Regions from separate parts of the Hymenobacter sp. 102 genome, predicted to be linked through region 1. Evidence: riboswitches for the same ligand, from Rfam matches in the RefSeq annotation. Region 1 holds a riboswitch; the other holds the start of a gene.

Region 1 (7,245 bases):
CCCTTCTGATACAGCACAATATTGGCAGTGCGGTTATCGGAGAACACCTCCGTGTACAGCCTGGAAATCTGATTGTTGCGGCCGTAATACTTGTGTGAAACAGCATTATAGCGCGTCGTATCAAACTGCCACAACGCCTCGTAGCGAACTACCGCGTAGTTGTCCTGCCGCACGTACACTTTGCCGGAGTAGCCAGCTTCCAGGTAATTTCCGGTGCTACGGTGCGTGGCCCGTTTCACGGCAAAATTCAGCACGTATACCGTGGCTCCATCATACGGCCGGATGGTATCCAGCCGCAGCGCGAACTTGCTCAGCGTGGCCGATTTAAACAACGGAGAAGTGCGTACCGGATCGGAAGTTTCGGCACTGCTGCCAATGGGCAATCCGGTTCTGCGAGTAGAATCTTGGGGTTGCACCACGATATGCTTCTCCTGTACCCGGTGCTTCTGAAACGGGCCCATGAACAGAAAACCTCCGTCGCGGTGCTGATAGCCAGCCGGCTCAAATAGCTGACTGATGTATTCCACCTCCGTTTGCAGCGTATCGAAATTGCTGATGCGCCGGTGCGTGTACACCTGGGCCATGTAATCCTGCTGCTCGTAGTTGGTCTCAATGGCCTTGATGACCTTTTTCATAATCCGCTTCGGGTCCTGCGACTGGGCACTCACGCGCACATCGGCCAGGGCAAAAGCAGCCGGCACGAGGCGAACCGTCGCGGCAGTTCCGGCCGCTGCCGTCAGCGTACCGGGCTCGTAACCGATGCTGCTGATCTGTACCACCTCGCCCCGGCGCGCTTCGAGCCGGAAACGGCCCTGGGCATCCGTCACGGTACCGGCGCTGCGAGCAGGTATGGCCACCGTGGCGAAGGGCACCGGCTGGCCGGTTTTGCGGTCCAGCACCGCGCCACTGAGCGTAAAGGCCGCGCCCCCGGTTTTGGCGGCGGCCGTGCGCCGGATTGGGTCGGGGAAATTTACCGGCGAAGGAGGCCGTGACGTATTGGCCGGAGCACTGGAGCCGCTTGTCGGACTGGTGGCCACCGGCTGTGCGCCGTGGGGCGGATTTACCGCTTTCAGAAACAAAAATCCATCGACCACCTTGCTCCAGGGGCCGGTTATGGGGCGGTAATCAAAGGCGTAGGTGGTCAGGCTGCGGCCCGGCGCGTCGTGCTTCAGGCTCACAAAGCTGTACTCCTGGCCCTGCGCCAGCAACTCGGCCTCCAGCGTACCGGCAGCTGGCGCGGGCACCGGCAGGTACTTGCCCCAGGAGCCGAAACCGTGGGTGCCGCCGCCCGCCAGCGTACCCAGCACATACACGGCTTCCGCACCCAATCCTTCTTTTACGGCCTGTCCCATCGGCCGGAAGCCGTTGGTTTCCGCAGTATTCAACGCTTGCACCTGATTAGCCAGATGCGGCAGGGCACCCCAGCAGATAATTTTTTCCTGCGGATGCTGACGCGCGTACCACAGCAGGTTATCGGCCATCTGGGCGTCGCGGGGGTTGCTGGTGGTGGGCGTCCATTCTGTAGAGTCCTTCACGCCGGGGTCGTTGGTGGCGTAATCGTGGGCCAGGGCCTGGAGGCTGCGCAGGTTCTGGAGCCAGAAGACGGCCCGCTCCCGGCGCTGGGCATTGGGGCCGGCAGCTACTTTTTCCAGCAGCTTGCGGGCCTTGTTCATTTGCATGTTGAACAGCACCAGCTGGTGGGAGGGCGGAAACAGGAAATGCTCCCCCATCATGCTGATGCACTCATCCAGGTAATCATAGGCAATGCCATCGGCTCCTTTCTCGGGCTTGAGAAAGGCTTCCAGCTCTTCCAGCAATTCCTCCTGATATGCCCCGCTCAGCTGGTAGTCGAACCCGGCTACCTTCAGCTTGCCCGGACCCAGCAATGGCAGCAGCCCCCGAAACTCGCGGGTACTCGTCCACACCCCAAATACGCTGTTATCAATAGCCTCCGCCGCCGAAGCGCCCTTCTGCAACTCCCGCTGGGCGCGGTCCAACTCATAAATGCCACTTTCAAAGGCTACCGTGGTGAAGCCCATGCGCTCCTGCAAAAAGCGCATCAGCCGAATTTTGGCCTCGAACACATTGCCTTCCCCGTGGGTGGGCTCGCCCAGCATTATCACCCGGGCCCCGCCAATTTCCTGGCGCAGAAACTCCAGGTCAGCAAAATCGGTGTCGGTGGGGCTGATGCTGCGCACCGGGTGCGTGGGGATTGGGACGCTTGCTGCCGCTGCGGTTGGGGCATTTTGGGCCAGCATGGGGCCGGCCAACACACTCAGTAGGCCTGCCAGGGCCAGCACTCGAATAGAAAACATAGTAACAATGGTATGTAGCGGGCCGGTAAGCTACATACTTCCGCGAATACTCATCAAAAAAGCCCTTTTGCTTGGAGCAGAAGGGCTTTTTTGAGTTTTTGGACTGTTATACAAACCTAACAGCGGGGTTATTCTTTTTCAAGCTTCAGTTCAGCACCGGTGGGGGCTTTCAGCGTCAGCTTGTCATCGGTGAGGGTTACCACGGTGAAGGTGTTGCTCTGGGCAGCACCGTCGGGCGTCATGGTGATGGTTTTGGCTCCCTGATCGAAGGTGTACTTGCCGTTTACGGCGCCGGTGGGGGCCGTCATGTTGTACTGGCCGTTGGCGAAGAAGGTGATGCGCTCATCTTCCTGAGCATCAGTCTGCTTTACCTTGTCACCGGTGGAGCTCAGCTCCTTATCGGTTTTCCAGACTTTGCTCTGGGTACCGTACAGCATATTTACGCCTTCTACTTTGCCCTCCTTGCTGCCGCAGGAAGCAGCCGTGAAGAGGACCAGCACTGCCAGCAGGCTGGCCAGGAGGCGGAAGGGAGAGGTCAGGGTTTTCATGGGGAGAGTGAATAGGGTGAAGGATGTGGCAGAATCAGCGGCCGCAGGGCCGATAATGCCCCTCTTACGGCTTGATCCGCCAAGATGTTTGCCGTAGGGCTGAGGTTGCCGCGGAAGCACTGTCGGGTTATAACCTATTGCCCACCACGGCGTAAGAAGCCTGTGACTGCCAGCCACCCCGGCCGCAAGTCGGTGCTTCCCCTCCCACTCTTAACGATTCTACTCCTATGGGACTGTTTGATTTTCTCTCGAACGAAGGCGAAAAAAAACCCGTTGAGCCCGCCGCTAAACCAGCCGCTGGCGGTGCCACCGATTTTTTCGGTAACGCCAATGCTGCCGCCACTGAAGGCGAAACGTACACGGTAGTAAGCGGCGACTCGCTGTCGAAAATTGCCCGCAACCACTACGGCGACGGTACCAAGTGGCACCAGATTTACGAAGCTAACAAAGGTGTAATCGGCTCCGACCCCGACAAGATTGAAGTAGGCCAGGTCCTGACGCTGCCTAAAATCTAGGCCAACTTACTTCTTGAAAATATTCAAAAAGCCACTCCTCACAGGGTGGCTTTTTCCATACCCGGCCAGCACAGTTTTTCACCCTCTCTGCGGCCTGCAGCCCCATCTTATGCAGCCAGCGCAGCAGCTGTACTTTTGCTACCTAACTCGCTCCCCTCCTAACCACAAGAAACTCACCCTAAAGACAATTTAATGATTATCAACCACCTGCACCCATAACCAAAACAACAAACCGGCTACCGGGCCAGACAAAAATATTTTCGTTTATTTTCACTCATCTATTGCAGATATCAAATCTGCGCCTATACCTTTGCAACACCAACCCGGTACTCCCCCGTTTGCGGCGGGGAAGTTTTCATAGGATTTATACAGAAGTGGCGAGAGAACAGGCTCCGTGACCCACTGGCAACCTTCGACCGCGCGAAAGGTGCCAATTCCTGCCCGACCAGCCATTTGGCGGCGGGGCATATAACTCAGGAGTACCATGGAAAACACCCTCGCCTTCGCCTCTTCGAACCCCACCGCCTCAGCCGCCTTCGGGCCTGCTGCTTTGCCGTGGGGTGTTTGTGTTGCCCCGGCCGCTGTAGCCGCCGCTGGCCGAATGCGAATGCGCTGCTGTTGCGGCGCGTGTTGTTGCTGTTGCTAGCCGCCAGTTAGGCTACGCAGCCCCCCTCCCCTTTCAGTAGCTCCGGCCGTGCCGGGGTGTCCGGCAGCCGGCACCCGGCGGCCCCTCCGCACCCCCTATCGTTTTCACATTCAGCGCGTTGCTGCGTGACCTTGGTGCGGCTTCTTGCCCGGTTTACGGGCGCTTTGCGGCGGTTTTCGCCCTCCTGTTTACATCCCTACCTCTTCCTAAACCAGCAGTACCATGTCCACGCAGCACCTCCACTTCGAAACCCTGCAACTCCACGCCGGCCAGCAGCCTGACCCCGTAACCGGTTCCCGCGCCGTGCCTATTCACCAGACCACCAGCTACGTGTTCAAGAACGCCGAGCACGGGGCCAACCTGTTTGCGCTGAAGGAGTTCGGCAATATTTATACCCGCCTGATGAACCCCACCACCGACGTGTTTGAGCAGCGCGTGGCGGCCCTGGAAGGCGGCGTAGCGGCGCTGGCCGTATCCTCAGGGCAGGCGGCCCAGTTCATTGCCCTCAACAACATCCTGCAGGCCGGCGACAACTTTGTGTCCACCTCCTTCCTGTATGGCGGCACGTACAACCAGTTTAAGGTGGCGTTTAAGCGCCTGGGCATTGAGGTGCGCTTTGCCGATGGTGACAAGCCGGAGAGCTTCGAGGCCCTGATTGACGAGAACACCAAGGCGTTGTACCTGGAAACCATCGGTAACCCCGGTTTCAACGTGCCCGATTTTGAGCGCATTGCCGCCATTGCCGAGAAGCAAGATCTGCCGCTCATCGTGGACAACACCTTCGGGGCGGGCGGCTACCTGTTCCGGCCGCTGGAGCACGGCGCGCACATCGTGGTAGAATCGGCCACGAAATGGATTGGCGGCCACGGCACCAGCGTGGGCGGCGTGATTGTGGACGGCGGTAAGTACGACTTCGGCAACGGCAAATTTCCGCAGTTCACGCAGCCTTCCGACGGCTACCACGGACTGGTATTCAACGACGTATTCGGCAAAAACGGGCCGTTCGGCAATATTGCCTTCATCATTCGGGCCCGGGTGGAAGGCCTGCGCGACTTTGGCCCTTCGCAGAGCCCATTTAACTCCTTCCTGCTGCTGCAGGGCCTCGAAACCCTGAGCCTGCGCGTGGACCGCACCGTGGAAAACGCGCTGCGCATTGCCACCTGGCTGGAGCAGCACCCGCAGGTAGAAGCCGTGAATTACCCCGGTTTGGCCAGCAGCCCCTACCATGCCCTGGCCCAGAAATACCTGAAGCGCGGCTACGGCGGGGTGCTCACCTTCGCCATCAAAGGCAGCAAGGAAACCGCCATCCAGTTCATCGATAACCTGAAGCTGGTGAGCCACCTGGCCAACGTGGGCGACGCCAAAACGCTCATCATTCAGCCCTCGGCCACTACGCACCAGCAGCTTTCCGAGGAGGAGCAGCGCGCCGCCGGCGTAACGCCCACGCTGCTGCGCCTGTCCCTGGGCATTGAGCATTTTGAAGATATCCGGGCTGATTTGCAGCAGGCGTTTGACGCCGTGCGCAACGCCGCCACTCCTGAGCACGGCAGCACCCTGCTGCCCGAGCCGGAACCCGAACACGCTGCCCCGCTGGAAGTCTAGCAAAACTTGAGATGGGTTGAGGTAGTGGGCGGCAGGTGAGAGAGCCACCCATTACGCAGCTTCCAGCACGCAGCGCGGGCACCCGCACGGGTTTTTGTGAGAGAAAATCCTCGTGCAGCAGTGGTGCCCGCACCTTTTTCTGAGAGTTGAATGATGAGGTATGAATGATGAATTGGCGCGAATAAGTCAGCATTTATACCTCATCATTCAGCATTCATAACTCATCACTCCGAGACAATGTCTTCCGCAGAATCCCACGTGTTTCATCTGCCCCGGCCGTTGCGGCTGGAAAATGGCGGTGTACTACCGCACGTGGCGGTAACGTACCATACCTACGGCCAGCTGAGCCCCACCCGCGACAATGTGCTGTGGGTGTGTCACGCCCTCACGGCCAACTCTGATGTGCTGGAGTGGTGGCCCGGCCTGGTAGGCCCCGGCTGCCATTTTGACCCGAGCGAGTGGTATATCGTGTGCGCCAACGTGCTGGGCTCCTGCTACGGCACCACCGGCCCGCTCACCCCCGACCCGGTTACCGGCGAAGCCGCGTTTCAGCAGTTTCCGCTGGTGACCATTCGGGATATGGTGGCCGTGCACGAGGCCCTGCGAGAGCATCTGGCCCTGCCGCGCATCCATACCCTGATTGGGGGCTCACTGGGTGGGCAGCAGGCGGTGGAATGGGCCGTGCAGCGGCCGGATGTGTTTGAAAACCTGGTGCTACTGGCCACCAGCGCCCGGCACTCGGCCTGGGGCATTGCCTTCAATGAGGCGCAGCGCCTGGCTATTCTGGCCGACCCGACCTACCACCAGGCCACCCCGGCCGGCGGCGCGGCGGGCCTGCGGGCGGCGCGGGCCGTGGCCCTGCTCAGCTACCGCAGCCACGATGCCTACGGCCGCACCCAAACCGACGCGGACGAAACCAAAACCGCCGACTTCCTGGCCAGCTCCTACCAGCGCTACCAGGGCGACAAGCTGGTGGCCCGCTTCGATGCCTACAGCTACGTGACCCTCAGCCACGCCATGGACTCGCACCACGTGGGCCGCGGCCGGGGCGGGGTGCAGGCGGCCCTGGGCCGGATTCGGGCCCGCACATTGGTGCTGGGCATTACTTCCGATGTGCTGTTTCCGCCCCAGGAGCAGCAGCTATTGGCCCGCTACATCAAAGGGGCCATGTACGCCGAAATGGACTCCCAGTACGGTCACGACGGTTTCCTGATTGAAACCGCGCAAATCACCCACTTCCTCGAACGATTCTACGTCCAGACGTATGTCCACTAACCTTGCTCCCTCGCCTGTTTCTTCCGCACCTGCCCCGGCCCACCCTTGGCGCGTGGGCCTGATTGGGTTTGGCTGCGTAGGCCAGGGCCTGTACGATATTCTGCAGCAACGCCCCGAAGCGGGCTTCACCGTAAGTCGCATTGCCGTAAAAACGCCGGGCAAGGTTCGTCCGCTGCCGGCCGGGCGGTTTGAGTTTGATGCCGAGGCCCTGCTGAACGACGACTCACTGGATGTGCTGGTGGAGGTAATTGACGACGCCGATACGGCTTTCCGGCTGGTAAGCGAGGCGCTGCGCCGGGGCCGCCGGGTGGTGACGGCCAACAAAGCCATGCTGGCCCGCCACC
Region 2 (7,245 bases), 2.1 Mb from region 1:
CGTGGAGCCTGCCCGCCCCTACCAGTTCCGCAGCTCCGGCGACGCCTACGGATGGTCCATCCAGGCCGATGGCCGGGCCCACCTCACCCTGTTCGTGGAAGGCGGCCGCATCCTCGACCGGGACGGCTACGCACTCAAAACCGCTTTGCGCGAAATTGCCGCCTTCCACACCGGCGACTTCCGCCTCACCGGCAACCAGAACCTGATCATCGCCAACATTGCCCCCGAGCACCGGCTGAGCGTGCAGGCCGTGTTACAGCAGCACGGCGTAGCCATCGAGGCCGGCAAGGAATACACGGCCCTGCGGCGCGGGGCGCTGGCCTGCGTGGCCCTACCCACCTGCACGCTGGCCTTCGCGGAGGCCGAGCGGTATCTTCCGGAATTATTGGATAGATTGGACCGGGTGATTCGCCAACAGGGTCTGGCTCAGGACGATATTCTGCTGCGGATGACGGGCTGCCCCAACGGCTGCGCCCGTCCCTACCTCGGCGAAATCGGGCTGGTGGGCCGGGCCGTGGGCCGCTACAACCTGTACCTCGGTGCCGCTTTCAACGGGGAGCGGATGAACAAGCTCTACAAGGAAATGCTGGACGAAGACGGCATCGTGCGGGAGCTCACGCCCCTGCTTGCCGACTACGCCCAGAACCGCCAGCCCCAGGAGCGGTTTGGTGATTTCGTCATCCGCCAGGGCTACGTGCAGCCCACCGCAAGCGGCCTGACGTTTCACGAGTAACCGATAGAACGAACAACATTAGAACGTCATTCCGAGCAGCGCGAGGAATCTCGCGTGCTGACGTTGTAGCAACTAATCCTAACGACAGGATTACCATTGCACGCGAGATTCCTCGGCTGCGCTCGGAATGACGTTGTGTTAGTACTGTTCTGCCTTGCTTTCCATCCGACCCCAACCATCACCAACCACCATGTCCCTTTTCTCCAATAACGCCCTGCCCCAGCCCGAGCCGCCGCCCGCAGTGCCCGATGGCAACCGGCTGTTTCCGGTGTTTCTGAAGCTGGAACAGCTGCACGTGCTGCTGGTGGGCGGCGGGGCCGTGGGCTACGAGAAGCTCTCGGCCATGCTGGCCAACAGCCCCAACGCGGCCATTACGGTGGTGGCTACCTGGTTTGGGCCCGAGCTGCGGGTGCTGGCCGGCCAGCACCCCGCCGTGCAGCTGCGCGAGCAGCCCTACGACCCCACCCACCTCGTCGGCCACGACCTGGTGATTGTGGCCACCAACGACAAAGCCCTCAACCTGCAGATCAAGGCCGACGCCACGCGCCAGCGCCTGCTCTGCAACGTGGCCGACACGCCCGCCGCCTGCGACTTTTACTTGGGCTCCATCGTGCAGAAGGGCGACCTGAAAATTGCCATCAGCACCAACGGCAAGTCGCCCACCATTGCCAAGCGCCTACGCGAAATGCTCACCCACACCCTCCCCGACGAGCTGCACGACGTGCTCCAGCGCATGTCACAGATTCGGGAGAAGGTAGGCGGCGACTTCGCCCACAAGGTAAAATCCCTGAACGCCGTGACGGCCGAGCTGACCGGTGGGCCGGCCTACGAATCGCCAGCCGCGGCGCGGTGGCGCAAGATTGCCACCGGGGCCCTGCTGGCCTTTGCGGCCATGCTGGTATTCAATATTCTGAGCTACTACTTCACCTGGCAGCAGGTATGGGGCGCAGCCACCCACGCCGAAACCTTCTGGCTGTTCGTGGCCATCGGCTTCGGCGCGCAGCTCATCGACGGGCTGCTGGGCATGGGCTACGGCGTGGTCACGGCCATCAGCCTGATGAGCCTGAACATTGCCCCGGCCGCCGTGAGTGCCAGCATTCACACCGCCGAAATGTTTGCCAGCGGAGCCTCGGGCTACCACCACTACCGCTTCGGCAATGTGAACAAGCGTCTGTTCAAAGTACTGCTGATTCCGGGCGTGCTGGGCGCCATTACGGGCGCGTATCTGTTGTCGCACTTCGGCGAGAAATACGGCAGCTACGTGAAGCCGCTGCTGGCCGTGTACCTGCTGCTACTGGGCGTGCGCATCATCAGCAAAGCCTTTGCCCAAACGCAGCAGCGCAAAAAACACCGGAAACTGGGGCTACTAGCCGCGGCCGGCGGCTTCCTCGATTCGTTTGGCGGGGGCGGCTGGGGGCCGCTGGTAACCAGCACGCTCATTGCCGGGGGCCGCACGCCGCAGTACGTTATCGGCTCGGTGAGCGTCACGGAGTTTTTCGTCACGTTTGCCAGCGCTGTTACGTTCTTCGCCACCCTGGGCATTTCGCACTGGCAGATTATCCTGGGCCTGATCATCGGGGGCGTGGCCGCCGCGCCGCTGGCCGCCCGCCTAGCCGGCCGCCTGCCCGTCCGCTGGATGTTCGTGGGCGTGGGCCTGATGGTAATTGTATGGAGCCTGTGGGCGCTGCGAAAAGTCTTTTTTTAACACCTTTCTTTAAGACGTATATATTAAAAAAAGCACCGCTAACGTCTGTTGGCGGTGCTTTTGCTTTATAGCGTCAAATACAATTATCCCAGCAACTGCACAATAAGAAGTCTGATGCAGCAACATCTTGATAGCTGAATCACTTGCCGCACGCTTACTTTCGGTAGGTTACCTATTCTCTATCCTGATGCGCTCATCGTTCCTTCGTTTTCTGACAAACAGCCTATTACTAACTGGCACGGCCTGTTCGCCGGACCCAGCTCCGGTGCCTGGCTTACGCACTGTCAATGACGTGCCTTACTATTTTTTCACGGAAGCCGATGCGCCCTGGCTGCAACTAGCAGCGGGCACGGTATGGCAGTTTGAAAATTCGCGCGGGCAGCAACGCACCTATGAGCTGTATCAACGGCTTGACAACCGACAAATGGAGGAGCGTACTGTTGTTCCGGTTGGGTCGTTTATTGGCAAATCGGAGTTAATCAAGTACTACGACGACATATTGGTACGCGTGCGGCGTACGGATAGCCTCGGCAGTGGCGGCGAGTTTCATATGTACCGGGGCCCGGCGCTGCTCGCATCCTACCCATCCCAGGGTACCAATCCTCGTGCTAGCCAGTTGTATGTAGAAGGGACCTGGACCGAATTCATCGGTAGCACCGACCCACAAAGCGACTATTACCGCTGCCGTGGAATAAAATTTCCGATGGGAACTGCCCTGGAAGGGCCATTTCAGCAACTCACTGTTAAGGGCCGAACCTATCCGGAAGTAGTAGAATTGGTGGCTACCAACCGCGGGCCGGACTGTGCCCCCGTTCCTGCCTCCTATATGCGCGTGCTCTACTATGACCGCCTCGCTGGTATCGTTCGGATGGTTTCTGACTCCGGCCAAGTATGGGACCGACTACCCTAGCTGCTTCCCCCCAACGCAAACAACCGGGGCCTTGCGGCCCCGGCTGTCACAGCTGGCATATCTCGCCAATTTTTACTTCTCTATAGTTAATTCCCCAGCCTGCCCCAGCTTGCTGTGCTTACGGCCGTAGCCGAAGTAGATGGCCAGGCCAATAGCCAGCCACACGGCCAGCCGCAGCCAGGTTTCCCAGGGCAGCGACACCATCATCACCACGCAGGTGAGAATACCCAGGATGGGCACCACCGGCACCCAAGGCGTGCGGAACCCACGCGGGGCGTCGGGCTCCCGCTTGCGCATAATGAGGATGCCCACGCACACCATCACGAAGGCCAGCAGCGTGCCGATGCTCGTCATTTCGCCCACCACCGAAATGGGCACGAAGCCCGCAAATAGCGCAATGAACAGCCCCAGCAGCAGGTTCGACTGCAGGGGCGTGCGGAACCGCTCGTGAATTCGGGCGAAAACCGGGGGCAGCAGGCCGTCTTTGGCCATGCTGAAAAACACCCGGCTCTGGCCCAGCAAGTCCACCAGAATTACGGACGTATAGCCCACGATGATAGCCAGAATGACGGCCGACGACAGCCAGGCGTAGGGCGTTTTCTCGATGGCAATGGCCACCGGGGCGGCGCTGTTCTTGAACTCGGTGTAGTTGGCCAGGCCCGTCATCACGTGCCCGAACAGCACGAACAGCACGGTGCAGATCAGCAACGAGCCGATGATGCCGATGGGCATGTTGCGCTGCGGATTCTTGGTTTCCTGGGCCATGGTGGCCACAATATCAAACCCGATAAACACGAAGAACACCACGCCCGCCCCGCGCAGAATCCCGCTCCAGCCAAACTCCCCAAATACGCCGGTATTCTCCGGGATGTAGGGTTGGTAGTTGGTGGGGTCGATGTACTGCCAGCCCAGGGCAATGAACACCAGCACCACGGCCACCTTCAGCGTGACCACCAGCGCATTAAACCACGCCGAGCCCGACGTGCCGCGGATAATAATCAGGGTAATAGCCAGCACGATGAGCATGGCCGGAATATTCACGAAGCCGTGTACCTCGGCCCCACTCGCCAGCTTGGCCGTCTCAAAGGGCGACATGACCAGCTGCGGGGGCAGATTGATACCGTATTTACTCAGAAACTTAAGCAGGTACTGCGACCAGCTGATGGCCACCGTAGCCGCGCCCACCGAGTACTCCAGCACCAAATCCCAGCCGATAATCCAGGCGAACAACTCGCCCATAGTAGCGTAGGCGTAGGTGTAGGCCGAGCCGGCCACCGGCACCATGGAGGCAAACTCGGCGTAGCACAGCGCCGAGAAGGCGCAGCCCACGGCCGCTACCACAAACGAGAGCGTCACGGCCGGGCCGGCGTTGTTAGCGGCCGCAATGCCGGTGAGCGAGAACAGGCCCGCCCCGATAATCACCCCAATGCCGATGGCAATGAGGTTGAAGCCGTTCAGGCTTCGTTTCAGCGTTCCGGCGCCGGTTTCGGCGGCCTCCTGCCGTAGCAGTTCCAATGATTTTCTGAGCATACAGAGGTGCATCGGGCCGCGGCCCGACAGGTCGTAAAAAGGAGAAAGAGAAAAGCAGATAAAGCTCCCTGCCCCGCCTCAGCGGGCGCGCAGCCGTTCGGGCCACGGCGGGCCGGAACCAGGAGAATAGGGCCGCTGCCTCCTTAGCGGGAGGCCGGCCCGGCAGCCAAACTAGCTACAACAACCCGCGCAACAACACCCCGTGGGCGCGCCTAACGGGCACAGCACGGCAGCGGATACAACGGAACGGGCAAGTAAGCGGGGCGAAAAGTCCACGGCAAGTTGTTTTTATATGGTCAGGAATTGGCACCGTTCCGGAGTTGCGGATGGTTGCCGACGCTTCTTCGAGCCTGTCTCTCAGCGCCTCTGTATAAAAACAATCCTTTGGGCTAGAAAGAATTGATGTGGCAAAGGTAAAGCCGGATTGCTGCCCCCGCAAACCCACCTGTTTTAGCGTCTGTAAACCGTAACGAAAGCCGGTACTCCACCGCCTCTGGGTCTTCAGGCTAAGCCCCACGAAGCCTGACGGTTCTCTCCCAGAGGCTATCAGCTACTTTCCAAACAGCTTCACTTACTGTCCACTTCCCCGGTGCCGACTCGGCGGTATAACGCCCGCCTGCTCGCCTCTGAACAGGCGGCCTGCTACGCCTGCCGCTAAGCCGAAAAACCTGCGACGCGCGCCGAAATCGAAGGTTTAACAGCGAAATTTATATTTTTTCCCGGCGGGTTTTAGGCGAAACTGGCACCGGAGTTGCAACCGCCGGAATAGATGCCGGCGGGTACGCCGCGGCTTCACTCGCATTCAACTTCAATTCTCATAGCCTCATGAAAAAGCTCTTGGTTCTCTTCGCCGCCTTCTCCCTGTCTGCCGCTGCCGCTTCGGCCCAAACTACGCCCGTGAAAGCCGCCCACGGCCGGCACATGAAAGGCGACAAGGCCGCCAAAACGCCCGAGCAGCGCGCCGACCACACCGCCCAGGCCCTCACCAAACAGCTCGGCCTCTCGGCCGCCCAAACTGCCCAGGTCCGCCAGCTGGCCCTCGACCGCGCCCGGCAGATGGACGCCCACAAAGCCCAGGCCGGCACTGCCTCTCCCACCGATAAAAAACAGCACCGCGCCGCCATGCAGGCCGAAAAAGCTCAGTACGATGCCAAGCTGAAGCAAATCCTGAGCGCCGACCAATACGCCAAATACACCCAGCGCCAGGCCGACAAAATGGCCAAGCACAAAGCCCACCGTCAGGGCATGAAACAAGGCAAAAGCTAAGCCTCTCTCCCACTTGCCAAAAAGCCCCGACGACGTTCGTCGGGGCTTTTTGGGTGTTGAGTTTGTGCTTAAACCTGTCATCCTGAGCATTCCGCGAATTAAGCGGAGACGAAGGACCTTCTAACAATAGAACGAGTCGTTGCTACGGCAACCATTCTAACGTTAAAAGATCCTTAGCTGCACTCAGGATGACAGCATGATTACGACATATTACTGCGGCTCTGGCAGGGGCGGATGTTCGGCAAACCACCGCAGGCGGTAGCACATGATGGCCGTTTCGCCGAGCTGTTCCAGCAGGCGGTAGTTGGCCACGGCTCCCACCGCCGCCCCGATGACGGGCACCAGTTGGGCCAGCTTGGCCAGGTCGATATAGTCGCGGTACTCCTGCTGGAAGGTGCGCCAGTCGAACGACTCGGCCGTGACGTGTTGCTGCGTGGTGGGCCAGTCGACGAGCTGGCGGTAAGTTTCGCGGCGGGTGTGCTGGCTGCTGAAGGCCAGTTGGAAGATGTGCAGCAGGTAGAGCCGCTCCGGGAACTGGCGCACATCGTGGCCGTAGAGGGCGGCAATGTCAAACAGCAGCTTGAGCTTGATGCCCAGCAGCAGCGGAAAATCGGCCAGACCCAGCAGAAAACCGCCGGCCCCGGTCACGCCGCCTTCCACCGCCGCCGTGTTGCGGTACGCCCGAATACGGGCCCGCACCCGCTCCTCCCGCTCCTGCAACGTACCCTCCACCACCGGCTTTTGGGTAGTGTGCGTGGAGCCGAACAGCACGCCCTGCACCATTTTCTGAATGGCCACGGTAATGGCCACGTGTACCTTTTCGGGCAGCAGGGCATTCAGGCGGGCCTGCACCCGGCGCGTTACGCGGTTCAGTAGCGTGGGCTTCTGCTGCATCCGCCGCTGCCAGTCGCGCAGGTCGGTCAGGGCTTGCTGTGGATAGTTCATATGCTCTATTTCAACGCATATATCCGCTCAATAATCTCCACTACTTTCAGGCCTTCCAGAGCGTTAGTGGTGGCCTGGCCGCGCTGGCGCAGGGTGTCCACTACGTTATCGATGACGTGGACGTGGTTGGCGGCCGAGCCCTGGTAAGCGCCGTAC

Evidence for each region. Region 1 has a riboswitch for S-adenosylmethionine ahead of ACN19L_RS09775 (O-acetylhomoserine aminocarboxypropyltransferase/cysteine synthase family protein). Riboswitches for the same ligand answer to the same signal wherever they lie in the genome.
Region 2: it holds a riboswitch for S-adenosylmethionine, as region 1 does, so the genes downstream of both, ACN19L_RS00560 (amino acid permease) here and ACN19L_RS09775 (O-acetylhomoserine aminocarboxypropyltransferase/cysteine synthase family protein) in region 1, are expected to answer to the same signal.

What each region holds. Positions count from the first base shown of each region.
Region 1 is NZ_CP188172.1:2,257,136-2,264,380, forward strand. It holds gene ACN19L_RS09760 (erythromycin esterase family protein) at 1-2,315, opposite strand, end outside; gene ACN19L_RS09765 (lipocalin family protein) at 2,444-2,863, opposite strand; gene ACN19L_RS09770 (LysM peptidoglycan-binding domain-containing protein) at 3,091-3,378, shown strand; SAM riboswitch class I at 3,740-3,853, shown strand; gene ACN19L_RS09775 (O-acetylhomoserine aminocarboxypropyltransferase/cysteine synthase family protein) at 4,247-5,626, shown strand; gene metX (homoserine O-acetyltransferase MetX) at 5,864-6,901, shown strand; gene ACN19L_RS09785 (homoserine dehydrogenase) at 6,891-7,245, shown strand, end outside.
Region 2 is NZ_CP188172.1:111,032-118,276, reverse strand. It holds gene ACN19L_RS00575 (NADPH-dependent assimilatory sulfite reductase hemoprotein subunit) at 1-733, shown strand, start outside; gene ACN19L_RS00570 (TSUP family transporter) at 924-2,438, shown strand; gene ACN19L_RS00565 (hypothetical protein) at 2,626-3,348, shown strand; gene ACN19L_RS00560 (amino acid permease) at 3,421-4,878, opposite strand; SAM riboswitch class I at 5,164-5,255, opposite strand; gene ACN19L_RS00555 (hypothetical protein) at 5,704-6,144, shown strand; gene ACN19L_RS00550 (EcsC family protein) at 6,355-7,089, opposite strand; gene ACN19L_RS00545 (Gfo/Idh/MocA family protein) at 7,095-7,245, opposite strand, start outside.